DNA from 3 places in the Parabacteroides vesiculifaciens genome. Region 1 is predicted to be linked to each of the others. Evidence: riboswitches for the same ligand, from Rfam matches in the RefSeq annotation. Region 1 holds a riboswitch; each other region holds the start of a gene.
The links. A riboswitch is a leader RNA that binds a small molecule or an ion and turns the genes downstream of it on or off. The one in region 1 is predicted to bind cobalamin.
Positions count from the first base shown of each region.

Region 2: linked by a shared signal. The riboswitch ahead of ACPYIV_RS05320 (ABC transporter substrate-binding protein) and the one ahead of ACPYIV_RS13670 (TonB-dependent receptor plug domain-containing protein) in region 1 are both predicted to bind cobalamin.
Region 3: linked by a shared signal. The riboswitch ahead of ACPYIV_RS20445 (porin family protein) and the one ahead of ACPYIV_RS13670 (TonB-dependent receptor plug domain-containing protein) in region 1 are both predicted to bind cobalamin.

Region 1 covers NZ_CP187555.1:3,407,373-3,417,572, forward strand. Annotated here, with positions in the region: gene ACPYIV_RS13655 (DUF6383 domain-containing protein) at 1-175, opposite strand, end outside; gene ACPYIV_RS13660 (ABC transporter substrate-binding protein) at 1,085-2,206, opposite strand; gene ACPYIV_RS13665 (DUF5074 domain-containing protein) at 2,209-3,615, opposite strand; gene ACPYIV_RS13670 (TonB-dependent receptor plug domain-containing protein) at 3,636-5,642, opposite strand; cobalamin riboswitch at 5,677-5,991, opposite strand; gene atpD (F0F1 ATP synthase subunit beta) at 6,487-8,004, shown strand; gene ACPYIV_RS13680 (F0F1 ATP synthase subunit epsilon) at 8,011-8,244, shown strand; gene ACPYIV_RS13685 (hypothetical protein) at 8,261-8,689, shown strand; gene atpB (F0F1 ATP synthase subunit A) at 8,667-9,725, shown strand; gene atpE (ATP synthase F0 subunit C) at 9,794-10,048, shown strand; gene atpF (F0F1 ATP synthase subunit B) at 10,061-10,200, shown strand, end outside.
Region 2 covers NZ_CP187555.1:1,329,795-1,339,994, reverse strand. Annotated here, with positions in the region: gene cobM (precorrin-4 C(11)-methyltransferase) at 1-1,155, shown strand, start outside; gene cbiD (cobalt-precorrin-5B (C(1))-methyltransferase CbiD) at 1,161-3,005, shown strand; gene ACPYIV_RS05335 (hypothetical protein) at 3,006-3,680, opposite strand; gene ACPYIV_RS05330 (ABC transporter ATP-binding protein) at 3,802-4,809, opposite strand; gene ACPYIV_RS05325 (FecCD family ABC transporter permease) at 4,809-5,846, opposite strand; gene ACPYIV_RS05320 (ABC transporter substrate-binding protein) at 5,856-7,016, opposite strand; cobalamin riboswitch at 7,072-7,271, opposite strand; gene ACPYIV_RS05315 (hypothetical protein) at 7,298-7,660, opposite strand; gene ACPYIV_RS05310 (precorrin-2 C(20)-methyltransferase) at 7,986-8,684, shown strand; gene ACPYIV_RS05305 (formate--tetrahydrofolate ligase) at 8,767-10,200, shown strand, end outside.
Region 3 covers NZ_CP187555.1:5,081,919-5,092,118, forward strand. Annotated here, with positions in the region: gene tnpB (IS66 family insertion sequence element accessory protein TnpB) at 1-445, shown strand, start outside; gene tnpC (IS66 family transposase) at 507-2,087, shown strand; gene ACPYIV_RS20420 (DUF4922 domain-containing protein) at 2,595-3,530, shown strand; gene ACPYIV_RS20425 (MFS transporter) at 3,527-4,837, shown strand; gene ACPYIV_RS20430 (ATPase) at 4,865-5,707, shown strand; gene ACPYIV_RS20435 (lactonase family protein) at 5,726-6,844, shown strand; gene murQ (N-acetylmuramic acid 6-phosphate etherase) at 6,891-7,706, shown strand; cobalamin riboswitch at 7,777-7,975, shown strand; gene ACPYIV_RS20445 (porin family protein) at 8,239-8,826, shown strand; gene priA (replication restart helicase PriA) at 8,945-10,200, shown strand, end outside.

The sequences.
Region 1 (10,200 bases):
AGCCATCTTTGTCAACTGTAAGATAGTCGCTTCCTGCCTTTAAATACGCATTGACCCCTTCCTTAACGGTTCCACCATCTACCGTTGAAGGCAAATAGCTGTCGGCAGCCGCATTGAAAGACAGTCCACCGGCCACCAGAGCGGCAGCCAAAAGAGTAGAAAATCTCTTGTTCATAATCATTAAAAATTAATTGTTAATAAAATAGTGTTTAAAAATCCAACAACTAATTTCACGAAGGAGAGAACAACTCCCCGCGAGTGATTATGAACGGGCATAAAAAAACGCGGGTCTATTGTCTACTATTTAATTGAAGGCTCTGGTAAGCCCGTGTTGCAATAATAGAACAATAGCCCGCGCCTTATACGATATAAAACAATCTTCCCATAAAAATGGTAGATGAACTTATACGTAACCAGCGCAAGCATTTACTGTCCATTATTCCGCAACACTTAAAAATTTACCAGATTTTCAATTAGGAATAATCTTCGTAAAATGCTTACAATATGTAATTGATCCCGCGCTCCGTGAGCCGCTGCCCACTACGGAATCGTTGCAAAGGTAAATAGGTTTTCCGAATCAACAAGGAAAAATGCCCACAATTTTCCAAAATAGATGGGTTACAGGACAAAACAATACCGTTTATACAACATACTCCAACGTTTTGGGGATAAAAAACCTCCAACAATTATTTTTCTAAATCAGGGTTCACGTTTTTGCAAGACGTTCTTAATCATCATGTTGTTGTGAACCCCGTGAATGCTGCATGAAAATGGACAGGATCGATAGGCAGGATTGGCAAACCGAAGGCCAGCTTCACAGTCCTCACAACAAACTAATAACTATTAGTATCTTACCAACTGTGAACCCTGTTTTTAGTATTTATAATACAGGGGTTTGGATTGGTTTTTGTCCTATAAATAGCCTTTAGGCTGTTTAGAAAAAGGCTATAGGGAAGCAAGGAAAAGGCTATAGGGGAGCGGGGAAAAGGTAGGCGTCTTTTCGGAAACGGATGCCTACCTTTTTGGGTAAAGACAGGCATCTGTTTTTCAAAACACCAATGATCCGATCTTAAAATCAGGGCAACTAATCCTGCATCTTCCGATAATAACGGGGTGTGTAACCGGGTAGCAATTCCGGATGGAATACCCAGATCAGGTCCTTCAGCAGGTAATCGGGATGCAAAGGGAATTCCTCATAATAAGGAACAAGCCCCGTGTTACAGGAATAAATCCGACGGTTCTTAAAGGCATCGAAGTTTTCGTACGGCGTATATTCGGCACGCAGGTCGCCGTAGGTCATATCTTTGGACTGGTTATATTTAATCAGCCACATATCGGCATGGATGGCCCGGTCGAGCACCGTTTCGAAAGCCAATGGCGTACTTCCGGCTCCGGGGAGATCTTTAAAGACATAATCGGCTCCGGCATCGGCGTACATATTCGCGATATAGCTTTCTCCCGCCGGCATAAACCAGGATGCGCCGAACTTCTTCTCGGAAATAACGGTGGGGCGGAACGTATCGGCCGTTATCAGCCGTTTCAGGTCGAGATAGTTTTTTTCCGTATTCCTGAAAATAGAATCGGCCAATGCTTCCTTGCCGAACAACATCCCGTAGAAACGAATCCATTCGGTACGTCCCAAAGGCGACGATTCCATATAATCGGCTCCTTCGAGGATAGGTATTCCCAGTTTCTCGACAGGTCCGTAGCCGCTATTCTGGAAAGGGGAAACGATCACAAGCTCGGCGCCTTTGTCGATCATCAGCTCCACATTCGGCGCGGTCGCCTCTCCCATGTCGGCAATCCGTCCGGCTTTCAACCCCTCCTGAATGGAAGGCGTGTCCATATAGCGAGGTTCGCAAACGCCTATGATCCGTTCGGTTTCTCCCAACTGTTCGATTATAGCTGCATGCACGGATGTATAAACCACGATATTCTGCGCCGGAACCTGCACGACCGTTCCTTTCGGAAGGTTTCCGGGAACAGGCCGGTCACGGTCTATCAAAAGATAACGTTGCAACAAGCGGGTGCTATCCCACGGGTCACGCACTTCAACAGCCGTATAATCATCGAAGCGATGCACGGTAAAACCTTGGGCATAGCGGATGGTGTCGGAGGAGAGGGATTCTTCGGAATGGGAACTCTGCCTCACATTACAACTTAACGTGAGGCAGAGCAATAAAAGGAAAGAAGCAAGCAACCTCATTTTTATCGTTTTACGTATACAGCCTTAACAGGGTTCAAACCAACCTCAAACTGGAATACCTTTTTACCGCTCGCATCAAATGCATACACATCGCCATTTGTCTTATAATCGGAAGCAGTAATATAAATATAGCCTGTTTTCGGATCCGCACCGATTTTATACGGCTTAGCAATAGAGGTTCCATCCGTGATAAAGTTATCTGAAATAACCTTCTCATTTATTGCATCATAAGAAATAAACGAGATAACCTGGTTCCAGTTTGCATCATACTGTGAATAGATCATATAAAGCTTATCGCCGGTGGAAGCCATTTCCGTTGCATTTGTTTCCGTAATGATTGTAACTTCATCCGTCTTGCTATCGATACGTTGGAATGTATTGGGTATCGCACCGTAATCACCCGTAGATACCAAATAGACATCACCCTGGCTGTCTGTCACCAAGTTTGTAGGATTTATAACCACTTCAATCTTCTTCGTCTCCTGGAAAGAAGCCAGGTCGACAACCGAAACAGTCTTATCATACCCGAGCGGCGTACTATAATCCAGACCTCCTGAGTTTGCCACATATAATTTATTATTGGCAACTACCAATTGTTCGGGGTTACGGCCGACTTTTACTTTTTGTTCGATTTCCAAAGAAGCCGTATCCAAACGGGCTACATAACCATCATACAAGGACACATACACTTTCCCTTCGTTAGCTGTAAAGAAACGGGGTAATAAGGCATCGCCATCCGATTTGATCTGTTTGATCGATTTACCGCTCAAGTCTGTCACTTCGATGATATTGGAACCATAAACGGCTATATACATTTTAGAACCATATACAATCATATCATTAGCCGTGTCTCCCAAGCCTCTTTCGTTCACGTTCATGAACGTATCAACAGTCATTGTCAACGTATTCAGATTGAAACAAGAAAGACCTGCATTGTTGCTACCTATCTTTCCACTATTCAGAAAATAGATACCGCCATTATCTGTAGGTTCCGGTTCCGGCCCGGGGCTTTCCGGCGTGAGATCCCGGATTTTCACACTTGCCAATGCATCTGATTCTCCCTGCGCATTACAGGCAACCACTATAATATAGGTATCGGCAGTTATACTGGTTTCAATTGCATAGCTGTTTGTTCCGACTTCAACTTCACCCAATTTCGTATCTCTGCCCTTTCCATCGGCAGACAGATAAATAACATATTTCGTGATATTTGATACATCTCCCGGGGCAGTCCATTTCAATGTACCTTTAATCGCTCCTTCGACCTGATCCGTATCTGTAAAAGTGACCCCAGTCACAACTTCTGTCGGAACAGTAGGCTGATTTTCATCATCATCCTTACATCCGGTAAAGACAAAAGACATCAGTGCACATAGGACTGAAACTAAAAGAATGCTTTTCTTTTTCATACCATTTCTATTTTATCTTATTAATATGTAATACTTAAACTAAGTCTCCACGAACGCCCCGGCATCGGATAATACTGAATAATATCATACGTTTTGTCTGCCAGGTTCAGGATATCCCCCTGAACCCTGAACGCACACTTCTTCAATGCAAAACTCTTGTTTACAGAAAGGCTGTGTTCGAGATACGAGTCAATTCGATTTGTCTCAATATTCTGGGGAAGGGCATAACGGTCACCTGCCGCCACAAGCGTATAAGTCACATTCACCCAAGGATTCTCCAACGATACCGAAACAGATCCCGAATGCCGCGGGGTATAAGGTATCTGGTCCTTATAGTTTTTGTCTTCCGGGTCAGTAACGTCGATTGCATCCTGGTAACTATAAGCGGACGAAAGCAAGAGGGACATATCCTTATATATATATAAAGGTATATTGGCACTTAGGTTTACATCTATCCCCTTGATTTCGACTTCCCCCATATTCATCATTTTCCAGATGTACATATTCGGAATAGCGACAATCTTATCACTCACCTTATTGTAATACCCGTCAACAGAAACGCTCAACAAGCGTATAAAAGGGCCGATCTCGTCATTCCATGTAAGTCCAATGTTATATTGAGTTGCTTTTTCGGGTTTCAAATTGACATTCCCCATACGCAAGTAATAGAGATCCGTAAAAGTCGGGACACGGAATATATCTTTGTAAGAAGCCCGGATACGGAAAGACTGTTCCGCGAACGGACGCCAGGAGAGACTTACTGCCGGAGAAAGCCTTTTCTTATCAGCCGGCCTGTCTCCATTCTCCACCTTGTCTGTTATAAAAGTGCCCAGCAAACTGGCCGTTGCTGTCAATACCGGACTTTTATATTGTGCGGCAAATGCGGTAAGCGAAGTCCAACGTTTGGGAGCCGGAGCCTTTACAAAATTATTGTCCAACGTATTTCGCGCGATATCCGTATTCAACGAAAAAGAAATAGAAGAAAAGGGCGTATACAAAATTCCGGCCGATCCGTAATACTCGTTCTGAGTATTCAAATCTTCCTGTTTGCCTCCTGAATATTTATTACTGATATCCCGATACTTGCTGAACGAATAATTGTATTTGGCATTTGCCTGGAACTTCAGGCGGTCAGTCCACTCATTCTCATAATGAAGCTGCGTAAAAAAGTTATTATCCCACACCCGTTCACGGGCATTACTGTTATAAAGGATTACCGAGCCGGGAAGTCCCCGTTCCGAATCGTAATAATACACCTTGCCGTTCAGTTTTCCAGCCCGTCCGAAATTACCATACACATTTCCTTCCAGACGAAGAGATTGCACATCGCTGTTCTTACGTATTTCTTCTGTAACTTCCTTACCATTTACCAATGTAAAAGGATAATCCCCTTTTGCACTCAACCAATCTGCATGCAGAGAAGCGGACCAACGATTTCCCATCCTCTGCTCATAACGGACCACCGGATTGAACAAGCCGAATGATCCACCTTTCAGTTTCACATAAGCATTATAGGATTTATCCTTAAATAGGGGAGCCGCAGTCTTTATACTCAACGCCCCCGCCGACGCATACATCCGTGCCGTCTGAAAAATATCATCCGCCTGGCCGATCGACAAGGAGATCATATCGACATTATCTAAGGAGAAGCGGCTGATATCCACCTGGCCGCTCTGCGCGTCCGTCACCGTCACCCCGTCATAGCTGACAGCCGTATGCTTGGCGCCGAGGCTGCGGACGGAAACCGTTTTCAAGCCTCCTATACCCCCGTAATCCTGCACGGTCACACCGGAAAAGCGCTTCACGGCTTCCGACAAATCCTGCACACCGAGCCGTTCGATCCCGGCCTTGTCCATCACCTGGAGCGGCGTGCTCTCGCGGGTTGTGGAAGGGCGTACCTTTCCCAGCACCTCGACACCCGAAAGCTGGTGATAGGTCGTCGTGTCTACCTGCGCATACAAAGCGACAAGCGGAAACAGCCAGGCACATAACAAGCCCGACAATCGTTTTATTAATAAATTCTGCATACCTTTTCGATTCATCAGTCCCTTTACCCGAGGAACCGGATACCGAATAATGGCAGGTTTTCTGGCTTGTTCTCCCCTTTTCGATTGATAATTGATAACGGACAATTACCAACTAACGGCAGCCTTCCCAACGAATCGGTCGGAAGTCGAGAGTTAAAAGTTGAGAGTTATTCGCATTTAAACTTTCAACTTTCCACTTTCAGCTTTCCCCTTTCCCGTCAGTGGCAACAAGATTTGCCGGGGTTTCAGAACTTACAGCTACGGGTACAGCTCCGGACTTTCACCGGATTCCCTTTTACTAACCGTCAGCGGAAGCAAATACGGTTACACCATAATCCGAATGCAAAGGTATGGAAAAAAATCCGATCTGCGTGCAACCTCGTCTCCAATCATCATAAAAAAATAGGTTTCCCTTCAGAAAAAGCCACACACTCTCCCAATAAAAAACACAAACTATGCCATTTATTCTGTAATCAGTGGCACTGATTATATAATCGGTGGTTGGGATTATATAATCGCTGGCACTGATTTTATAATCACCGCCACTGATTATAGAATAAATGCCTTCTCGTTTAACAATACAAAACATACTACCCGTTTTTTGTCGGCAAAACGTCACTTCCCGCTTAGGAACTTCTTTCTCTACAATTTACAAAATAAGCGATTCCTGTCATTTTGGTTTATTTCAGAACACAATTGGTTTATTTCAGAAGAGGTTGAAATTAGTTGAATATCTAACTAAGTACAAAAAGAATCAAAAAGTAATATTTCCGGTTTTCGGAAATTCATAATTCGTAATATTGCAGCCGAAGATTTGAATAGGATTAAGGAAAAAAGAGATTGTATGGGAGAAATAAAAGGTTATATCTCACAGGTTATCGGTCCGGTCGTGGACATTCATTTCGATAATGACAAGGAAGAAAAGATAACGCTTCCCCGTATTCACGACGCAATGGAGATAACCCGCCCCAATGGAAAAATTCTGATTGTGGAAGTCCAGCAGCATATTGGGGAAAACACGGTCCGCACCGTAGCAATGGATACGACAGACGGGCTGAAGAGGGGAATGGAAGCCGTTTCATATGGTTCGCCCATCACAATGCCGGTCGGCGACCAGGTAAAAGGGCGTTTGATGAACGTAACGGGGCATCCCATCGACGGGATGACCGAACTCGACAGGAAAGGGGCTCTTCCGATCCACCGCGAACCGCCTAAGTTCGAAGATCTGACCACCAGCCGCGAAGTCTTGTACACCGGCATTAAGGTGATCGACCTGCTCGAACCTTATTCCAAAGGAGGCAAGATCGGTCTGTTCGGGGGAGCCGGCGTAGGCAAGACGGTCCTTATCATGGAGCTGATCAACAACATCGCAAAGAAGAACAACGGATTTTCCGTTTTTGCCGGTGTGGGCGAACGTACACGTGAAGGAAACGACCTGCTGCGCGAGATGATCCAATCCGGAGTCATCCGCTACGGCGACGAATTCAAGAAAAGCATGGAGGCAGGTCATTGGGATTTGTCGAAGATCGATTACGACGAACTGGCCAAGTCGCAGGCTACATTAGTGTTCGGACAGATGAACGAACCGCCGGGAGCCCGCTCTTCCGTAGCCCTTTCGGGACTGACGATCGCCGAGTCCTTCCGTGACCTGGCAGCAGAAGGGGAAACGAAGGACATCCTTTTCTTTATCGATAACATCTTCAGGTTCACGCAGGCCGGCTCGGAAGTTTCCGCCCTGTTGGGACGTATGCCGTCCGCCGTCGGTTATCAGCCGACACTGGCAACCGAAATGGGAGCCATGCAGGAACGCATCACTTCCACCAAGAAAGGTTCCATCACTTCCGTCCAGGCTGTTTATGTGCCCGCAGACGACTTGACGGACCCGGCTCCGGCAACGACCTTTACGCATCTGGATGCCACGACGGTATTGAGCCGCAAGATCACCGAGCTCGGTATCTATCCGGCCGTCGACCCGCTGGAATCCACCTCGCGCATCCTGGACCCGTTGATTGTCGGCAAAGAGCATTATGAAACGGCACAGCGTGTGAAACAGATCCTTCAACGCAACAAGGAATTGCAGGACATCATCTCGATCCTCGGTATGGAAGAGCTTTCCGACGAAGACCGTCTGACCGTCAACCGCGCCCGCCGTGTACAGCGTTTCCTTTCACAGCCGTTCTCCGTAGCGGAACAGTTCACCGGCGTGCCGGGCGTCATGGTCCCCATCGAAGAGACAATCCGCGGATTCAAGATGATCATGGACGGAGAAACCGACAACATCCCCGAACAGGCCTTCCTGAACGTAGGCACGATCGAGGACGTGATGGAAAAAGCAAAACGATTGGCAGAACAAGCAAACTAAACGGATATGAAACTGGAAATTGTATCACCGGACGGCATTCTTTTCGAAGGCGAAACAGAACATGTTTCGTTTCCGGGAGCAGCCGGTTCATTTGATATCCTCCCCCATCATGCCCCCTTGATAGCGGCCCTCCGCCAGGGAACCATCCGATATGAAAAGGATGGTAAAACAGGTGAACAGGCTATCAAGAGCGGATTCGTAGAGGTAAAAGGAGATTATATATCCGTTTGTATCGAATAAATAAAAAGTATATGACATGACTGGATGGTTAAGTATGAAGCTGATGGGGTTGATAACCCTAATCAATGTAGCCATTGGTGTGATATTGGGAGTATTGTTATACACAATCTGGCCGGAACATTATTTCAGATGGTATCCTTCCATCCCGATCTTTTATTGGGTGATGGGGTTAGTTATGACTTTCATACTCGACCGGGTAAAAAAGAACAACGGCGATATGACCATAACGGCTTTTATGTTAGTGCGGTTCTGCAAATTCACGCTTGCGATTATTTTTCTGTGGCTGTATGCCGCATTGGTCAGAGAAAACCTGAAGATGTTCGGCTTCACGCTGATGCTTTTCTATTTTATTTATCTGGGATTGGAAACATATACGGTTTATCTGTTTGAAAGGAAAAGAATGAAAAGGGAGAAAGAGGAAAATGATGAACAATATCAAAAATAACAGGTCGATATGGCCAGTGTTGCTGATGTGGCTCTGCTTTTTGGTCCCGGCCCATGCAGATACCATAGAAAAAGGCGTCGATGTTCAGGAGATTGTCTTTTCGCATATCCAGGATGCTTACACCTGGCACATTACCGAATGGAACGGGAAAGAAATAGCAATCCCGTTGCCGGTACTGGTCAAGAGTGAAGAGCGGGGATGGGATCTGTTCCTCTCCCACCATCTGCATCACGGGCAGGTGCATCACGACTACTATCTCGCCTCCGAAGGCGAACATGCCGGAAAGGTGGTGGAAAAGAACAGTCGCGGAGAAGAGGTTCGCCCCATCGATTTGTCGCTGACGAAGAATGTATGCGGCTTGTTTCTGAGTTGCGGCATCCTGTTGTTCGTGGTTCTCCGGACAGCCCGCTGGTATAAGAAACATCCCAACCAGGTTCCGGGCGGATTCACAGGGGTGATGGAAACAATCATATCTTATGTCCAGGACAGCGTGATCAGGGAATCGATCGGGAAAGAAGGATACAGGCCGTTTTCCTCTTATCTGTTGACCGCCTTCTTTTTCATCCTGATCAACAACCTGATCGGAATCATACCGGTCTTTCCGGGAGGTGCCAATATCACCGGAAACATCGCTATCACGGCGGTACTGGCCGGGTGTACGTTTATAGCCGTTAATCTGTTTGCGACAAAGGAATACTGGAAAGAGATATTCTGGCCGAAAGCGCCGATCTATCTGAAACTGCCGTTGCCGATCATGCCCTTCGTCGAGTTTTTCGGAGTGTTCACCAAACCGTTTGCCCTGATGATCCGTTTGTTTGCCAATATCATGGCAGGCCATTCGATCATTCTGGCGCTAACTTGTTTGATTTTCATCACGGCCTCGATGGGGTTCGCCGTCAATGCAGGAATGACGGTCGTTTCAGTGCTGTTCTGCGCATTCATGAATTGCTTAGAACTGTTCGTAGCGTGCCTGCAAGCCTATATTTTCACTTTGCTATCTGCCAATTACATCGGGATGGCAAGAATAAAAGAATAACAATCTGCCGTCAGGGCGGAGAAAAACAATATTAAAATTATCTGGTTACAAATTTAAAGTTAAACACTATGTTATCGACTATTTTATTACAAGCTGCCGCCGGAATGGGCATGGCAAAATTAGGTGCAACAATTGGAGCCGGATTCGCTGCCATCGGTGCAGGTCTGGGTATCGGGCTGATCGGAAAAGGTGCGGTCGAATCGATCGGCCGCCAACCGTCCGCCGCAGGGGAAATCCGTACTTCCATGTTGATCATGGGCGCCTTGATCGAAGGTGTGGCGTTGTTTGCGATTGTGGTATGTTTCTTGGCTTTGTTCCAATAAAAAGTACAGGCCATGTCATTATTAACACCGGATTCGGGGCTTCTGTTCTGGATGATCGTTTCATTCGGGATTGTCTTTATCGTCCTTTCCAAATATGGATTCCCTGTCATCATCAAGGCAGTGGAGCAGCGGAAAGCCTATATCGACAACTC
Region 2 (10,200 bases), 2.1 Mb from region 1:
GTCGGATGCAAAAAGGGATTGGCGGATATGAGATCTGTCCTCACGGATTTGTATATCTGCTCCAACTTCTTCAGAATCAACCTAAAGAGCATAGCCGACGTCTCTTCCATCGACCTGAAGAAAGACGAACAGATATTAAAGGAGCTGGCAAATACTTACCTGAGATGCCCGTTCAAGACCTACCCGGCAGAGGAACTAAACAAGATACCCGTCCCCAACGCCTCCCCCAAAGTAAAGAAGGTCACCGGATCGGGCAGCGTCTCGGAAGCTGCAGCCATCCTGAGTGCTGAGGGTGGCCCGTTACTGTTGGAAAAACAAAAGGGGCAGACGAAAGACTTCACCTATGCGATTGCCATCAGCAAAACGGCATACCCGAACGGAGGAGATGACGGGCAAGAAGAACCGGGACAAGGACACATCGAAATCGTCGGCGCCGGGCCGGGCGACCCTGAACTGATCTCCATCCGGGGCAGGCGAATGCTGGAAAAGGCAGATCTGATCCTGTATGCCGGAAGCCTCGTTCCCAAAGAACTGACCTCGTGCGCCAAGAAAGGGGCGACGGTCCGTAGTTCTGCCGACATGAACTTGGAAGAGCAATTCGCCCTCATGAAAGAGTTTTATGACAAAGGGAAGTTCGTCGTACGCCTGCATACGGGCGACCCCTGCATCTATGGGGCGATACAGGAACAGATGGCCTTCTTCGACCAATACGGCATGAGCTACCGCATCACACCGGGTATCTCCTCGTTCCAGGCTGCCGCGGCGGCTCTCCGCTCCCAGTTCACCATCCCCGAAAAGGTGCAGACCATCATCCTGACACGCGGCGAAGGACGTACGCCCATGCCGGAGAAAGAGCAGTTGCATAAACTGGCAGCCAGCCAAAGCACGATGTGCATCTTCCTAAGCGCCGGCATTGCCGAACAGGTCCAGAAAGAACTTCTGGAACACTACCCGCCGACAACACCGGTCGCCGCCTGCTACAAGCTGACCTGGAAAGACGAACGTATCTACCGGGGTGAACTGAAAGACCTGGCACGGATCGTAAAAGACAACAACCTGACACTGACAACCCTCCTTGTCGTCGGCGATGCCATAGACAACAGGGAAGGGCTTTCACGACTTTATGCGAAAGAGTTCAAACACCTGTTCAGGTGACGATAATGATACTGATCTTAGGAGGAACAACCGAAGGGCGTAAAGCCATACAAGTCGTCGAGAGTGCAGGCAAGCCCTACTATTACTCGACGGTCGGTAGCGAGCAGGCGATAGAAGCCGCCCATGCCATCCGCATTACCGGAGGCATGGAAGAAGAAGAGATGGCACGGTTCTGCCGCGAGAAAGAAATCTCGTTGCTGGTCGATGCCGCCCACCCTTTCGCCGTCCGGCTGCACCGGACACTCGCGAAGATTTCCTCACGGCTCCGGATTCCGGTTGTCCGATTGGAAAGGCAATATCCCGCGCGCGACAAACGATTGATATGGTGCACGGATTATGCCGACGCCATCGACCGCCTGCGTGCGGACGGGATTCGCAACCTGCTGGCCCTGACAGGTGTCAAGACCATTGTGAAGTTGCGCCCCTATTGGGAGCAGACGCTCTGTTGGTTCCGTATACTGGACCGGGAAGAGTCGCTTTCGATCGCCGAATCCGACGGGTTCCCGAAGGAACGGCTTATTTTTTTCCATGAAGGAGAAGATGAAAAACGGTTGCTGAACCAGCTTCAGCCGGATGCCATCCTGACAAAGGAAAGTGGGGAAAGCGGATATTTCAGGGAAAAGGTAGAGGCGGCAAAAGCCTGTGACATCCCCGTTTATGTCATTCAACGCCCTCTCCTGCCCGACAGTTTCACTTTCGTGCAAGGCGTAGAAGGACTTCGTAAAGCCATCGAACGCCTGGTTCCCGGCTTTTTTCCGCTCCGAAGCGGTTTCACGACCGGCGCATGTGCCACGGCAGCCGCCAAAGCCGCTCTAATCGCTCTCCTGAGCCAAACGGAACAAACCGCAAGTTGCATCACGCTCCCGTCAGGAGAAAAGGTCACGCTCCCTGTCGCCGCCACCGAATGGGTGGACAACGCGGCCCAATGCACTGTCATAAAAGATTCCGGCGACGATCCGGACGTGACAAACGGCTGTTCTGTCATCGCCCGCATCGAATTGCAGGCAGGGCAATCCCCCGCACCCGTTATCCTGTTCCGGGGTGGTGAAGGGGTTGGTACGGTGACGCTTCCCGGCCTGGGTCTCGAAATAGGCGGCCCCGCCATCAACGCCACTCCCCGCCGCCTGATTACCGAAGAACTGACGGCGGTACTGGAAGAGAACGATCTGTCCGGCAAGATAAAAGAGGTGGTCGTCACGATCTCGGTTCCGGGCGGGAAAGAACTGGCCGCCCGGACATTCAATCCCAAGTTGGGGATCATCGGCGGGATCTCGATCATCGGGACATCCGGGATCGTACGTCCTTTCTCTAACGACGCCTTTATCGCCTCCATCCGGAAAGAAGCCGAAGTGGCGAAAGCAATAGGATGCTCCCGCCTCGTGGTCAACTCCGGGGCTAAAAGCGAACGTTTCCTAAAAGGCTACCTCTCGGAGCGGTTTTCGGAAGAATTTCCTCCGCAGATGTTCGTGCACTACGGAAACTTTATCGGTGAGACGCTAAAGATAGCCGCCGAACTGCAATTCGACGAAGTCATACTGGGGATTATGACCGGCAAAGCCGTCAAACTGGCTGAAGGAGCCCTGGACACACACAGCAAGAAGGTCGTCATGAACAAAGCCTTCCTGAAAGAACTGGCAGGGAAGGCGGGCTGCACAGCGGAATCCGTACACAAAATAGATTCCCTGACGTTGGCCAGGGAATTATGGGAGCTGTTCAGCGCGACCGAACAGCAAAGTTTCTTCCCGCTCCTGTTGCAGAAATGCCGGGAGCATTGTGCGCCCCTGCTCCCCAACGGTAAACTGTCCGTCCTGCTGATTTCGGAAAGCGGGGAAGTAGCCTTTCAGCTGTAATTATTCAAACGTAACGTCCTTGTTCTGCACGTAGGATACATCGATCTTTCCTCCCGCATCGCCATTGCTCTCCTGCAAGGAGAGTTTCTTGACGCGGCTCAGGAATAAAGTTCCTTTGGCGACAGAGGTCGGGTTCGTAAAGTTCAGCGTGATGAAGGTCGCCCCTTCCTGCGTGTTGTTGATATCATAGACACCGCCGCTATAGGTCAGGTGAGCTTGGACATACTCGTCCTTTCCGATAGGCTTTCCCACCCAGGTGATAACGGTTTCGCCATTACCTTTGATAGCCGTCAGGGATTCGGGGAGTGCAATCGGATCGACATCGTCGATAGAAGCCTTGTTTGTGTAAACCTGGTCTTTCCAGCGGGTGAAGGTGAACGTGACCGGATCCAGCCCGGTTTCCGACAGCATATACATATAGGTCCCCATCCCCAGAAAGTCCGGTTCTTTCCCGTTAAAGAGAATGCTCTTGGCTGGCAGGCGCAGGTTGGCCCCTTCGCTGTTATACTTATTGAAGTTTGCACCTATATGGGTATGGTTCTGCGTGACATTATATTCGACACCCAGATTCTGGTAAAAAGGAATCGACGGGTCGATCCCGTCCGAATCATCGTTATCGCAAGCGGTAAGTACGCCGGCAAACAGCAGGGAGGCATAAAGGAAATACTTTTTCATATCGTTTAATTTTATTCAAGTTTCGGGAGGATGATGATGATTTGTCACCTTACGGACTCTGTCGTTCTTAGATAGAAATAACAAACGAAGCGGGAAAAGTTTTTCCTTTTAGTTTTTTTTGTCAGACGGAAAGCTGCTGCAAAAGGGATTCTATAGTATTGGCTGTCTGCGTACACCCGTCGGGGTGGTGGATCAGGAATACGGAACCGGAAGGCAGATCGCCTGTTTCGATCCACATGGACGATTCGATATGCCGGCCGGCCCGTATGCCGTTCCGCTGGAGCGCCTTACGGACCATCGCATATTTCTGTCCGTGACCGGTCAGACGTATCTCTTTCGAATACTGGTTATCGATACGAAACAAGCCAGTCTCCGTGTCGAACACGATTCCCTTGCGGGCAAAGAAGCCGCTCAGGTATCCGCTCAGGGCAAGATCTTCGGGCGTACCGGTCGTAATCCCGTTCGTCCGGTCCATCAGCCAGATCTTGTCAGCTATCTGGAGCGCCAGTTCGAGGTCGTGCGTGGAGAGGAAAATCGTCTTATTCGTGCTTCGTGTCAGATGATGGAGCAATTGCATGATCTCCACCTTGCTTGGGAAATCAAGGAAAGCGGTCGGTTCGTCTAAGAAGATCACAGGTGTTTCCTGGGCCAGTGCTTTAGCGATCATGACCTTCTGCCGCTCCCCGTCCGAGAGAGTATGCACCATGCGGTAAGCCAGGTTCTCGATCCGTACCAGGGCGATCGACTCTTCCACGACCTGCTTATCCTCCTTGCCCAACCGCCCCCAGAAACCGGTGTAGGGACTGCGTCCCATCTCGACCAGTTCGCGTACGGACATATTCCGGATATCGCATTTCTCCGTCAGGACAACACCGATCGTTGCGCTTAACTCTTTGTCCGAATAGCTGTCCATATCACGTCCCAAGACGGCGATCTCACCTCCCAACTTCGGCTGAAAAGCCGACAACGTGCGTAAGAGCGTCGACTTACCGACCCCGTTCGCCCCTAAAAGACAAGTTAATTCACCACTATAGATCCGGGCCTGTATATGGCTCGCCACCAACTTTGTATCGTTCTTCGTCCGGTAGCCGATCGAAAGGTCGTTTATATGAATCGTGTCTTGCTTCATCATTCGTTCAGTTCGTTCTTACGTTTGCTGAATAGCACGGAAGCCACTACCGGGGCTCCAACTAAGGCAGTCACCGAGTTGACCGGCAAAGCCCCTTCGAAGCCGGGCATCCGGGCGATCAGGTTGCAGGCGAGTGCCAGCGCAGCACCGGCAAACAGAACGGCAGGCATCAATACCCGGTGGTCGGACGTCTGGAAAATAGCCCGGCAAAGGTGCGGGACAGCCAGGCCCAGAAAGATGACCGGTCCGCAATAGGCCGTCACGATCGCCGTCAACACTCCTGCCGAGGTGATAACCAGAAGACGTGCCCGCTTGATATTCAGCCCCAAGTTACGGGCATAACCGTCACCGAGCAGCATTAGGTTCAGTGTCTTGATCAGCAGGAATGACAAAGGGATCAGAATCGCCATGATCGCGACAAACAGCATCATCTGATTGCCGGAAACACGGGAGAAACTGCCTAAGCCCCAGATCACGTAGGCGCGAATATCTTCCTCCACACTGAAGAACTTCAGCACGCCGATCACCGCATTCGCCACGTAGCCGATCATCACACCGATAATCAGCAAAGTCACGTTCCCCTTCACCTTCTGCGACACATATACGATCAACGCCATCACCGACAGTGAACCGATCACAGCCGCAATCGAAAGCGCGATCTCTCCCATAAACCCTAATTTGCTAAGTGCCACCCCTCCGAGGCTACCGCTCAACAGCACCACAAAAGCCACGCCCATACTCGCTCCGGAACTGATCCCCAGCACGGATGGACCCGCCAGCGGATTCCGGAAAACAGTCTGCATCTGCAAGCCGCTTATCGCCAGGCCCGCTCCCGCCACTAAGGCTGTCAACGCCTGCGGGAGACGTGATTTCCAGACGATATTCTGCCAGGTCACCGGCTCGTCTCCCAATCCGCAGACAATGTTCCAGACAGACTTCAAAGGAATAGACACCGATCCCAGCACCAGGTTCAGGAACATCAGGGCTAAGATAGACGCTACGATGAGCAACATCAGAAAAGTAGTGGAATGTCTCATTCGTGCAACTTATTTGAGTCGGGCATAATAAACGGGAGTATGATCGGGCAGCAGGTCCGGATGGAATATATACAACAGGTCGGCCAACACGACCTCCGGCTCGGTCGGCATACTTTCATAAAAAGGCGTATCTTTCATATTGCAATAGATAATCCCTTTCTCCTTGAAAGCACGGAAATCGGCATAACGCGGGTCCTGCTCCTTCAGCGCCTCATAGCTGAATGTGCCCGGATAGCTGTTCACGATGCGCCAATAGTCGGCTTCGTCACCTTGGTTGTAGACAGTTTCGAAGTCAAGCGTCACACCTCCCGAGCGTTTGTCGTCTTTCAGGAAATAGTCGGCTCCGGCATCCTCGAACAGTTGGGCGAGGAAGCTCTCCCCTCCCACGGCATACCAGTTCCCGCCCCGCATCTCACCGCTCAGCACGACCGGGCGCTTCTTCACCTTTCCTTCCGCCGTTAGTTCCTTCAATTCATTATAACGCATCGCGATGGCGTCGAACGTTTCGTTCGCCTTTTGCTCCTGTCCTAACAACAAGCCGACGAACTTCACCCATTCCGCCTGTCCCAGCGGCGTCATCTCCTTATAACCTAAATGCGGGATCAGAGGGATGCCGACATCCTTCAATGTCTCATACCCGCCCCGTTTGAAAGGCGAGACAAGGATCAGGTCGGGGTTCATGCTCATGATCACTTCGTTGTCAAAATTCCCTTCTATGCCGATCTTGGCGGTCTTTCCACTCTCCAGGCGTTCGTTCATCTCCTTATTGAACAGATGCCGGGTGCTGGTCACTCCTACTACCTTGTCCAGTTCGCCCATCTTGATAAAATTGGACAACTGCAAAGAGGTCATGCAGATAACACTCCTGATGGGTGTCTCGATCACGGTATATGATCCGGGGATGCCGGCCGGTTTCATCCCTCTCCTGACAAGTGCATAATGGAAAGTCGTGCTCTCCTCATTCTGCGGGTCCCGGATATCCACCAAGACATATCCGTCCCGATAGGACAATTCGAAACCACGGGCATACCCCGGTACGATACGGACACCGGAGAACGTGCTTTCTTCCGCCGTCTCCACCTTACCGGTCTGTTGATTGTTTTTAGTCGTACACGAAGATGCGACACACAACGACATGAGCAGGTAACACCCTGCCAGGCATTTTTTCATATTCAATATTATTTTATTACAACCGGGCAACCTTGTCCGCCCCACGAGGACAAAACTCTTCCAAACCGAAACGGCAGGTCTTCTGACTTACTTCCATCCCGGACACCTTCCCGATCCCCCGATCAGTGGCATAGAGTATTGCCGGTATGTTCCCGAAGTTTCACAGCAGCGTGGTCTGTCCGGGATTTCCACCCGGTTCCCTTTTAATCCCATATCCAGAAAAGGATAACAGAACCTGTTTCAGCGGCAAAAGTAATAAAAAAAGAAGAAAGAATGATGATTTATCTGTTTTCCTTACGGGCTGCCAGATATTCGTCTTCCGGCATGACCTTCAGTACACGGCCGCTTTCGTCGAAAGCAACAACCAGGTTTCGCTGATCGGTCGTTTCGAGAGAGACTTTATACTGGATAGGGCTGCCGCTGCCATTCGATTTGTACACTTCTTTGATCAGGCAATTCTCATACGCATTGTAAATTGCTTCCTGTGCGGCAAGATCCACATCGACGATATCGACGGCATAGAAATTTTTCATACTCAACATATCGATATCCGTATTCCCGTCTTGTCCTGCCTGCGCATAACCGTTTTGAGACATAAAGACACATGAAACCACCATAGTCACCATTAATACCAACTTCTTCATAACCTAAAATTTTAAACAATCTATTTACCTTTTTCTAATCGCCCCATTAAATACAAATTATATGCCAAAGAACATAAAAACGGTCTCTTTCTCCGTAAATACTCTCCATAACTCCGTAAATGTTTCCCTTGCAGGACACTTTAGTTTCAATATCAGAAACAAAAGTGTCTCCGCTTGAAACGATAGTTTCAACCTGATGAAACAAACGGGACATTAAAGCCTGTAGAACGGGGAGTGTGGATATTATCCCCACAATTGTGGAATGCGGATTTGGAAAGTTCCGCGATTTTCCTCACTTTTGCGCACCAAATAAATAAAACGCATAATGTCGTACCCCATCTGCTTCGTATCGCTCGGCCCGGGAGAACCGGAACTGATCACCCTGAAAGGCTTGAAAAAGCTACAACAGGCCGATATCATCTATTGCCCTGCCACCATGAACAAAAGCGGGCAACCCCTCTCCCGCGCAGCCCATATTATCGAGGAACTGGAAATCGGTGAATCCGCAATCCGGCTCTTCACGCTCCCGATGAGCAAAGACCGCACCGAAGCCAGGAAAGCCTACGACGCCTTGTATGAAAAGGCTGTTTCCGCCTGGCATGAAGGGAAAAAGGTGGTCATTGTGGCGGAAGGCGATGCCGGGTTCTATTCATCCATACAATATATATATGACAAATTCAGGGAGAACCGGATCGAAGTGGAACGAACCGCCGGAATCCCCGCCTTCATTGCGGCAGGTGCTTTGGCCGGCTTGCATATCGTCAAACAGGAAGAACAGATCATCGTCATACCCGGAATGCTGACGGCGGAAGAATTGTCGGAAAAGATCGAGGCCGGTTATGTGGTCGTCATCATGAAGCTGTCCCAATGCGTGGAGGCCGTCCATACCTGCATCCGGTTACATCCGCAGGTGAACTTCCACTATTTCGAAAATGTGGGGACCGGAAAAGAGTTTTATACCTCCGACCGTAAACAAATTCAGGAAAAAATATTCCCATACTTTTCCCTGATGATCATTCAATAATATCTAAAACTACTTGACCTTTCATTTTGTTATTATATAAAAATATATTTACTTTTGTTTTCCACTTAAACTTACATAAGACATGAAATCGGACATAGAAATTGCAAGAGAGATTTCTCTGCGCAAGATAAAAGAAATCGCAACCGGATTAGGCATCCCGCGCGAAGAAGTTCAGAATTACGGCAGATACATCGCCAAAATACCTCTCCATCTGATTGACGAAGAGAAAATCAAACAACACAATCTTATCCTGGTCACAGCCATCACCCCTACGAAAGCCGGTATCGGCAAGACGACCGTTTCGATCGGGCTGGCATTGGGACTGAACAAGATCGGTAAAAAGGCGATCGTCGCCTTGCGCGAACCCTCATTAGGCCCGTGCTTCGGTATGAAGGGCGGAGCTGCCGGAGGGGGCTACTCGCAAGTGTTGCCGATGGAAAACATCAACCTGCATTTTACGGGAGACTTCCATGCTGTTACTTCCGCCCACAATATGATCACGGCGCTGCTGGATAACTACATCTACCAGACACGTAACACCTGTGAAGGTCTGAAAGAGATTAAATGGAAACGCGTCCTGGACGTAAACGACCGCAGCCTGCGCAACATCGTTTCCGGCCTGGGCGGATCGGCCAACGGCGTACCGACGGAGACGGGCTTCGACATCACGCCCGCTTCGGAAATCATGGCGATCCTTTGCCTGGCAACGGACATCGAGGACCTGAAACGCCGTGTCGGCAATATTCTGCTGGGGTATACGAACGACGACAAGCCCTTCACCGTTAACGATCTGGGCGTAGCCGGAGCGATTACGGTATTGCTGAAAGACGCCCTCTTGCCCAACTTAGTGCAGACAACCGAGAACACGGCTGCATTCGTACACGGAGGCCCATTCGCCAACATCGCACACGGTTGCAACTCCGTCCTGGCTACCAAGATGGCGCTGACGTATGGCGATTATGTCATTACGGAAGCCGGTTTCGGTGCAGATCTGGGAGCCGAAAAGTTTTTCGACATCAAATGCCGGAAAGCCGGATTGACGCCGAAGCTGACGGTTATCGTGGCAACGGCCCAGAGTTTGAAGCTACATGGAGGAGTACCGGAAGACAAGATCAAGGAACAGAATATCGAAGGTCTTAAAAACGGCTTTGCTAACCTGGACAAGCATGTTGAAAATATGAAACGTTTCGGTCAGGAAGTGATCGTCACTTTCAATAGGTATGCATCCGATACGGACGAAGAAATCGCTCTGGTGGCAGAACATTGCCGCGAGATAGGCGTAGGCTTCTGCATGAATAACGTATTTGCCGACGGAGGCGACGGGGGCGCAGAGCTGGCGAAACTGGTGGTCGACACGATCGAGAAGAAACCTTCCGCCCCGCTTAAATATATATACGAAGACAGCGAACCGATCCGCGAGAAAATCAAAAAGGTATCCGAACAGATCTACGGGGCGGCCTCCGTTGTCTACACGACATTGGCGGACAAGAAAATCAAACAGATCGAAAGCCTCGGC
Region 3 (10,200 bases), 1.7 Mb from region 1:
GTACCTGCGTTACCAATCGGGCGGTGCGGTCCGCTTCAGGATTCACCATTACCGCTTTTCTCCGGAGAGCTTGGGCATTTATAACGTATCCGATCTTGTCAAAAGTAAAGAAGACCGGCATTATGGCCTTCCCTCAACGGACCGTGTCTATTTGTTTCCCCTGAAGAATTTCCATGCCGGCATCCCGTGCCTTAGCGGCATCGTGAACAGCCGTTTGGGACATTATCCGAAAGAGGGGGAAATCTATGTCTTCATCAACGGCGGACACAAGCAGCTTAAAGTATATTACCTGTCCCCTAACCAGGAACGGGTTTACCTTTACCATCTTTCGGAAGGGACTTATGACCTTCCCCGGCAATTTGAAAAACAATCTTACGAACAGGTAAACCGTACCTCTCTCGTCCGGTTGCTCGATTGTCCGAAAAAAAGGCGTAAAAGCAAGTAATATATTTATAAATCAGTGCCATAATATCAAATATTATTCGTATCTTTATTACGTGAAAGAGATGAAAACAAAGACGGCAAATAAAGTCCCCGAAGTCAAGGTCCCGCTGGCCGATTACCAGGCGCTGCTTGCCCGACGCAAGGCGTTAGAGGAGGAGCGGATGCAATGGCTACTCGAACGTCAGCGCTTATTGGACCTGAACCAACAGTATGTGTGGGAGATTTACGACCTCAAACGCCGCCTTTGGAGTCCCAAAAGCGAAAAAAGACTTCCCCGGGATCCCTCCCAGTTGAATATCTGCTGGGAAACGCCGGTAGACTCGGCTCCGGTGGAAACCGTGCGTGAAGAAGCACGTGGGGAAGTAGAAAAGGAAGAGAAAAACTACTTGCATGATCGCGACGGGTTCAAAAAGAAGAAACATAAAGGAAATATCCGTAAGCCTTTCCCCCTGGATATTCCTCGGCGGCAGGAGATTCTGGACCCGGCAGGGGACTTGTCGTCTTGTCGCCATATAGGACAGGAAATCACGGAAAAACTGGAGATAGAAAAGAATGTGTATGTCCGTCAAATCATCCGCAACAAATACAAAACCCCGGATGGACGTATCCTGATAGCGCCCCTGCCGGTCCAAGCCATAGCCCACGCCAAGGCAGGCGCCAGCGTGTTATCCCATATCGCAGTGGGCAAATATGGCGACCACCTGCCTCTGTACCGTCAAATAGATATCTTCTCGCGTATCGGCCTTCACCTGCCGGCCTCGACGGTAAGCGACTGGTGCCTGTCCACAGCCCAGGAACTGGAACCAATCTACAACGAATTACGTGAAAAAGTCCGTTCCTCACGCTATGTCATAGCCGACGAAACTCCTTACAAAGTCCAGGGAAGTGACCGTAAGGGGAGCTTACACCAGGGCTACATGTGGAATTTCTACTGCCCGGAGGTGAAGAGCCCTTTTTTCGAGTATCATAAGGGAAGGGGGGCAAGTTGCATCGGGCTGTTGCTGGAGGGTGGGAAAGCAGTCCAAAGCGACGGTTATCAGGTATACGACATCTTTGACGACCTGCCCGGTTACCTGCATCTGTGCTGCTGGGCACATGCCCGCCGGAAGTTCAAAGAAGCCGAGAACAGCGATCCTCCCCGGGCGGGGGAAATACTTTCCCTGATCGGAAAACTTTACAAAACCGAATCCGAAATCAGGGAAAAAGAGCTTGAAGGAAATGCGAAAACGGCTTACCGCCAGGCGGAGGCTTATCCGGTATTGCAGGAAATAGAGGCATGGATCAAGAGTAACATAGGGCAGGTGAAAAGTGGCAGTCCGATGGACAAAGCCATGCAATACACTTATGCCCGTATGGAGCAATTATCGCTATACGTGACTAATGCCGACTTCCATATCGACTCCAACGCAGTGGAAAGAAGCATCCGTCCCCTAACCCTGAACCGTAAGAATACCCTTTTTTCAGGTTCCCACGAAGCCGCCCATGCCGCCGCCATTTTTTTCACACTGATCGGTTGCTGCAAAGAGAACAATGTCAATCCCGAAAAATGGATGCAGGACGCGCTCATCAGGGTGAAAGACGAACGCCTGGCAGTGGCTAACGACTACTCGAGCCTGCTGCCTTTCAACTGGAAAGAAGCGTAATCCCTCCCATGACCAGGCCAAGGCACTGCTTCTTATGCTCTCAAACATGTAAAACGGCAAGTAATAATCGTCTAAAATATAGGATGGCTGGTTATAAATGCGTTCCTTTGCAACGTTGTCCGATGGGAACATCAAGGGGTGACTGGTGGCGGTTTATATGTAAAGACGAATTCTTTCACGTTTTGGGCACAAATAAACACGTACACGTTTGAAACTTTAATTATGAAAATTGGTAGGATGGGTTGTCGCTTGGTTCAGGCGGCAACCCTTGCTGCTTTTATACATATAGTCTTTACAAGCGAAGTTATAGCCCAGGATCCTACTGATTTGGATAAGGATGATGTACCGGGGCGGATGCTTACGCGCTCAGCTATTTTTTTATGCCTATGCAGATACGTTTTCCTAAGAATAAATTGGGTTGTCCAATGATAAAGGTGTGTGGTCGGCTTTTTTTCACTACATTTGTGATGCGGGAAAGCCGCGGACAACCGTGAAAACACGAAGTTTATGAATGATTTGGTACAACAGATAGACTTGCTTCTTCTCTATCAAAAGCAGGATTGGAAACTGGCAAGGGAGAATTATGCTTCTTTGGCAAATGTACAGACGCGCTATTTCCAGGATGATTACAGGACAACGGTTCTTCAGTTCAACCCTGAACGGATTCGTTCTTCGGCCGCAAAGATCGACAAGGAATCTTTGCAGGCGCGTCCTTGTTTCTTCTGCCACCGGCCGGAAGAACAAAAGGGAGTGACATATAATGATGCCTTTGAGATATTGGTAAACCCTTATCCGATTTTCGAAGATCATCTGACCGTCCCTTTGCGGTGGCATGAAAAACAGCAGATAAGGCCTTATTTCGGGGATATGCTGGACCTGACTTCAGATTTGCCCGGATATGCCCTGTTTTATAATGGCCCGAAATGTGGTGCTTCAGCCCCGGACCATTTGCATTTTCAGGCAGGAAGGAAAGAAGAATTTCCGGTTGTGAGAAATTGGCAGAACATCCCGAAACAGGTGGTCTGGGAAAGTGAACGGACCGGTTTCTATGCTTCTTCCGGTCATCTTCCGGTCAGTTTCTTCTTAGTGTCGGAAAATAAAGGTGAGGCGGTTGCCGTCTTCGAACTGTTTTACGATCTGATGCCGGTCAAACCGGATGATTACGAACCGATGATGAACCTGTTGGTATGGCAGGAGGAAGACGCTTGGATTACTTGTATCTTCCCCCGGAGAGAATTGCGTCCTTCCTGCTATTATGCCGAAGGAGATGCCAATATCCTGATCAGTCCGGCAACGGTCGAGATGGCCGGTTTGTTTGTAGTCCCTTTGGAAAAGGACTTCAAGAAAGTGACCTTTGCCGATTTGGAAAAGGTCTGGAAGGAGGTGAGTATAACCGAGGAAGAGAAGAATGAACTCATCCGGAAAATAAGAGAAGAAGCATGACACCATTTAAACCTTTGTCTGATAAACCATCCGTACGGTCCCCCTGGTTCTGGGTTCCTTCCCTGTATTTTGCGCAGGGAATACCTTATGTTGCGGTGATGATCGTATCTGTCCTGATGTATAAGCGCCTGGGAGTATCGAATACCGATATCGCCCTTTACACGAGCTGGCTGAATCTGCCCTGGGTGATCAAACCTTTTTGGAGTCCTTTTGTGGACTTGTTGAAGACCAAGCGCTGGTGGGTGGTCACTATGCAATTGTTGATCGGGGGCGGGCTTGCCGGAGTTGCGTTTACGATCCCGACGGCGTTTTTTTTCCAGGCTTCATTGGCCGTCTTCTGGTTGCTGGCTTTCAGTTCCGCCACGCATGATATTGCGGCGGATGGGTTTTATATGCTGGCCCTCGATTCGCATGAACAGGCATTCTTTGTCGGCATCCGTAGCACGTTTTACCGGATTGCGATTATAGCCGGGCAGGGTGTGTTGGTCATGTTTGCCGGATTCCTGGAAAACAGTACGGGGAAAATTCCGCTTGCCTGGTCTATTACGTTCTTTATTTTAGGAGGGCTGTTTTTAGCTCTGTTCCTGTATCACCGGTATATACTCCCATGTCCGAAAGGAGATAAACCTTCTGCAACGGTGACTCCTTCCACTATTTTTAAAGAGTTTTTCGCAACTTTCGCCTCCTTCTTCAAAAAGAAACAAGCCTTTGTCGCGATCCTGTTCATGTTGTTATACCGTTTCCCGGAAGCCCAGTTGGCCAAATTGGTGACGCCTTTCCTGGTCGATCCACGCGAAGTGGGAGGTTTGGGGCTTTCGACGACCGAAATCGGGTGGGTCTACGGGACGATCGGGACGATCGGCTTGACCTTGGGCGGAATATTGGGAGGTATCGCTGCTTCGGCCGGAGGATTGAAGAAATGGATCTGGCCCATGGCGTTGGCAATTTCCCTGCCCGACGCGGTCTTTATCTATTTGAGCAGTGCCTTGCCCGAAAGTTTGTGGATCGTCAACATTTGCGTTTTTATCGAACAGTTCGGCTATGGTTTTGGTTTTACGGCCTATATGTTATATCTGATTTATTACTCTGATGGAGAGCATAGAACGGCCCATTATGCCATTTGTACGGCGTTCATGGCCTTAGGCCTGATGCTTCCCGGAATGGCGGCCGGCTGGTTGCAGGAACAGATCGGATACGAAAACTTCTTCTGGTGGGTGATGGGATGTTGCTTAGTCACATTGCTTGTCACGGCCTGCCTGAAGATCGATCCTGAATTTGGGAAAAAGAAGAAACAAGGAGGAAACTAAAAATATTAGTTTTGTATGGGAACGAAAATGATATTGATTGCGGATGGAGGTTCTACGAAAACCGACTGGAGCGTTGTGTCCGGCAATCAGGAAATAGACCGGATCAAAACACGGGGGATAAATCCTTTTTTTCAGACGGAAGAAGAGATTTCGGCTGAAATAAGGGACAATTTGATCCCCCAAATCAAGAAATATGACTCTATCGAAGCCGTTTACTTTTATGGCGCCGGTTGTGCATTTCCCGAAAAAAATGAGGTTTTACGCAGGGCTATCACCTGTTATCTGCCCGTTCGGGTAGAAGTAGGCAGCGACTTGCTGGCAGCCGCCCGCGCCCTTTGTGGCCATAGCCCCGGCATTGCCTGCATCTTGGGGACCGGCTCCAATTCCTGCCTGTATGACGGGAAGGAGATCGTCCGGAATATATCTCCCTTAGGTTTTATCCTCGGAGATGAGGGAAGCGGCGCCGTGCTTGGTAAATTGCTGGTAGGGGATGTGTTGAAGAACCAGTTGCCGGTAGCCTTGCAAGAGGCTTTCTTTGCGGAGTTCGGCCTGACACCGGCTATGATTATGGAAAAGGTCTATAAACAACCTTTTCCGAATCGTTTCCTGGCAAGTTTATCTCCTTTTTTAATCCGGCATATAGAAAATCCGGCGATCTATAACCTGGTGAGCAATAGTTTTCGAGGTTTTTTTGCCCGCAATGTCATGCAATATGATTGCCGTCAGGATCATCCAGTCCATCTAATAGGCTCCATTGCCTGGTATTACCAGGATATATTGAGAGATATAGTCCGTGAGTTCGGGCTTCGTTTAGGTACGGTCGTTCAAAGTCCGGTTCATGGTTTGATCAGATATCACAGTATTTTATAAATAATAAATTTTTGATGTATGTCGATATTAAAGTATTTTTTAGCTGGGTTGTTAATTATGGCAATAACATCGTGTATGCAAAAGGAGAGTGAATTGTTTTTGTTTGTCGGATCGTATGCCGATGCGTCGGAGCCGGGTATCAATCTGTATCGGTTCGATGTGGAGAAAGGGACGGCTGTGCCGGTGAAGAGCCTGTCGGGTATTCAGGACCCCTCTTATTTAGCCGTGAGCCAGGATGGCAAGTTTGTTTATTCGGTAAGTGAAACGGCCGTGCCGGATGCAAAGGTATGCGCCTATTCGTTTGACAAAAGCACCGGAACGCTTTCTCTGATGAACGAGCAGAAGACGGACGGGAGCGCTCCCTGCTATATCTGGGTGGACAGTAAATGCCGGATGGCTGCCACGGCCAATTATAACGGCGGGAGCATCAGTGTTTTCCCGATCTCGGCCGATGGCACTCTGCAACCGGCAAAAGTATATGCGTATGAAGGAGGCACGCCGGGGTCCGAACGCCAGGCAGTCCCGCACCTGCATTGCGTCTACACCTCGCCGGATGGGAACTATTTGTATGCCAATGACCTGGGAACAGACCGAATCTATAAATACGAAATCATCGCTTCCGGTGAGGGCTTGAGCCTCCGGGAAGGCACGCCGGCATCCTTTGGCCTGCCGGCAGGAGAAGGACCCCGCCATACGGTTTTCCACCCGAACGGGAAATGGGCTTACCTGATCAGCGAGCTTTCGGGACGCGTCGCTGTTATGAATTACGACAAGGGCAACCTGACCCCGGTCCAGTTTATCGAAGCCGACACCTTGCACGTCTCCGGTAGCGGCGATATACACATCACGCCGGACGGCCGTTTCCTGTATGCCTCCAACCGTCTGAAAGGCGACGGCATCGCGATTTTCTCTATCGATCAGGCAGACGGGCAACTGACGAAAGCCGGCTATCAGCTAACCGGCATCCATCCGCGTAATTTCATTATCACTCCCAACGGCAAGTTCCTGCTTTGCGCCTGCCGGGACAGCAATGTCGTGCAAGTGTATGAAATAGACAAGCAAAGCGGCTTATTGAAAGATACGGGAAAAAACATCCGGGTAAGCAAGCCGGTCTGCCTGAAGTTTACGAATATATGAATGTGATATTTTTTAGTAGCTTTGCACCTGCAAATCGTAATAAGCTATGTCATTCATCAAGATAACAGAACAGGATTCCCGCTATAACGACCTGGAACGGAAATCCGTCCGGGAGCTGCTCGAAGATATCAATACGGAAGATCAGAAGGTGGCGTTGGCCGTCCGGAAGACGATCCCCAAAATAGAAGAATTGGTTCTGCAGATCGTACCCCGGATGAAGCAGGGCGGACGTATCTTTTATCTGGGAGCCGGAACCAGCGGACGCTTGGGGGTTTTGGACGCTTCTGAAATCCCCCCGACGTTCGGGATGCCTTCCTCTCTGATTATCGGCTTGATAGCCGGTGGCGATACCGCCCTACGCAATCCGGTGGAGAATGCCGAAGACGATGAGGAACGCGGCTGGCAAGAATTGTTGGAGCACCAGATCAATACGAAAGATACCGTGATCGGCATTGCAGCTTCCGGGACGACTCCCTATGTGACCGGCGCCCTCCGCAAAGCACGCGAACAGGGCATCCTGACCGCCTCGATCACCAGCAATCCCGACTCGCCGATGGCGGCGGAGGCCGATGTGGCAATCGAAATGATTGTCGGCCCGGAGTTCGTCACCGGCAGTTCCCGTATGAAATCCGGTACGGGACAGAAAATGATCCTGAACATGATCTCCACTTCCGTCATGATCCGGCTTGGACGGGTAAAAGGAAACCGGATGGTCAATATGCAACTCACCAATCAGAAACTTATAGACCGTGGAACCCGTATGGTCGCCGAAGAATTGGGCCTTCCCTATGACCAGTCCCGCCATTTGCTGCTGATGTACGGCTCCGTTCAGGAGGCCGTCGAGGCTTACCGCAAGGCTTAGCGGAAAAAACGAAAGTCGGTAATAGCTTTATTTTTCTATAAGAAGATGGGAAATATATGGAAAATATCTTTATATTTGTCCCATGCATTGTTCCTGCTTCGCAATCTGCGGAAAAGGATTAAAAGGGAATCGGGTGTAAATCCCGGACAGTCCCGCTGCTGTAAGCTTCATAGACGGATTGGGCAATTCTTTTATGCCACTGACGAAAAGTTGGGAAGGCGCTCATACCGGAAGTAAGTCAGAAGACCTGCAACGCATATATTTTCGACGGCTTCGAGGAAAGGCCGGAAGAGAACAGTGAAGCCGCAGGCTTTTGCCTTTCTTAATCTCCGTTTCCCGTAGCCTATTGTTCTTGTTTTTAATTATTTTGCCATAATAATTAGGAAAAGAGGCATGAACCTGTGTGCGGGATGAGCTCCGCCCCCGGTTCATGCTTTCCTTTTACGGGCGGCAACACTTAGGCGGTGATATTTGTTTATTATTGGAAAAGTGCGTTTATTTGTAATTCGTATTAACTAATTAAAGAAAAAGTATGAAGAAGATTGTAGGGCTTATATTGTTGGCAGTAATGGCGTTGATTGCCGTGCCTGCGAAATCCCAGATTAAGTTCGGTATAAAAGGCGGTTTGAATATTTCGTCTGTCCATTTCAACAAGGACATTGTCGGAAAGGATAATGTGACTGGATTTAATATCGGTCCGATGGTGGAGGTGATGGCTCCGGTGATGGGAGTGGGCTTTGATGCGGCTATCCTGTACTCGCAAAAAGGGATAGGCGTGAAGAGCGAGAAAGACATTAAGAATGACTATATAGATGTGCCGGTCAACCTAAAATGGAAATTCGGCTTGCCGATTGTCAAAGGCTATCTGGCTGCCGGTCCGTATGTCGGTTTCCGTGTGGGAGGCGATAAGTTCTGGGATATTCCGGGATCGGTCGGAGACCAGTTGAAGGCAAAGAGTTTCAATGCCGGTTTGAACTTGGGTGCCGGTGTGGAACTGATCAAACATTTGCAGGTCGGTTTTAACTATGCTCTCGGTTTGACGGATGATTATAGCGCATCCAAGTTCGAATTAAACGGTAAGAATCGCGGTTGGTCTGTTACGGCCGCCATCCTGTTCTAAAAAGGAATAAAGAAGATTCGTGATCAGATAAACGGAGGCCGGGCTTTAAGAGTCCGGCCTTTTTTGTTACTTTTGGCATCGCGAAGAACAATAGGTTTATTATATAAACAGAATAAGAATGAAGTACGCAGACGTCATACTCCCGCTTCCGTTGGAGAACAGCTATACCTATAGCATACCGCCCGATCTGGAACAGACGGTGACACCCGGTTGCCGGGTGATCGTCCACTTCGGAAAGAAGCGTTACTATACCGCTATCGTCATGGATGTGCACGAGCGTGGGGGCGATAGCCAGTATGAGACGAAGGAGATTTACGCCTTACTGGATGCCACGCCTGTGCTCCGTCGTCCGCAACTTCGTTTTTGGAAGTGGATTGCATCCTATTACCTGTGTAAACTGGGAGATGTTTATAAGGCGGCTTTGCCTTCCGGTCTGAAGCTGGAGAGCGAAACGGCCGTTACCTATAATGAAGAGTTCGAAGCCGACGGTCCTTTGAGGCCGAATGAACAGGCCGTGCTGGATGCCTTTACCGGTGTCCTGAAACTGACGGTCTCCGAACTGGAAAAGAAAACCGGATTGCGGAATGTCGTGCCCGTTGTCGCCTCCCTGATGGCAAAAGGTGCGGTCGAGGTGAGCGAGGAGATGAAACGGGGTTTTGTGCCGAAGATGCAGACCTTTATCCGTCTTGCCGAAACATATAAGGATGCAGAGACGCACGGCCGTGCGTCTCTGCAATCCGTATTTGACGACCTCAAGCGGGCTAAGAAGCAGGAACACCTGCTGATCTGCTTCCTGGAACTCAGTCATGCGCTTAATCCGGCACTGGCACGCGAATTGTCGAAGAAGGAATTGCTGGAGAGCAGCGGTTGTTCTCCTGCCATATTGGACGGTTTGCTGAAACGGGGTGTGCTCGAAAGTTATGAGAAAGAGGTGGGACGATTGCAGGTCCAGGTATGCCGCCTGCAACCTCTTAACCCTTTAAGTCCGGCACAGGAGAAGGCCTATGGGGAGATACATGAGGTGTTCCGGGAGAAAGAAGTCTGCTTGTTACATGGCGTTACTTCGAGCGGGAAGACGGAAGTCTACATGCGCCTGATCGACGAGGTGCTGAAGATGGGCCGCCAGGTTTTGTACTTGTTGCCCGAGATCGCCATTACCACCCAAATCACGGAACGGCTTGCCAAGTTGTTCGGCGATAAGCTGCTGGTCTATCATTCCAAATTTTCAGATAACGAGCGGGTGGAAGTCTGGAACCGCTTGTTGCATACGGGCGAACCGATGCTGGTATTAGGTGTCCGCTCTTCCCTGTTTTTGCCGTTCAAAGATTTAGGCTTGATTATTATAGACGAGGAGCATGAGAATACCTATAAGCA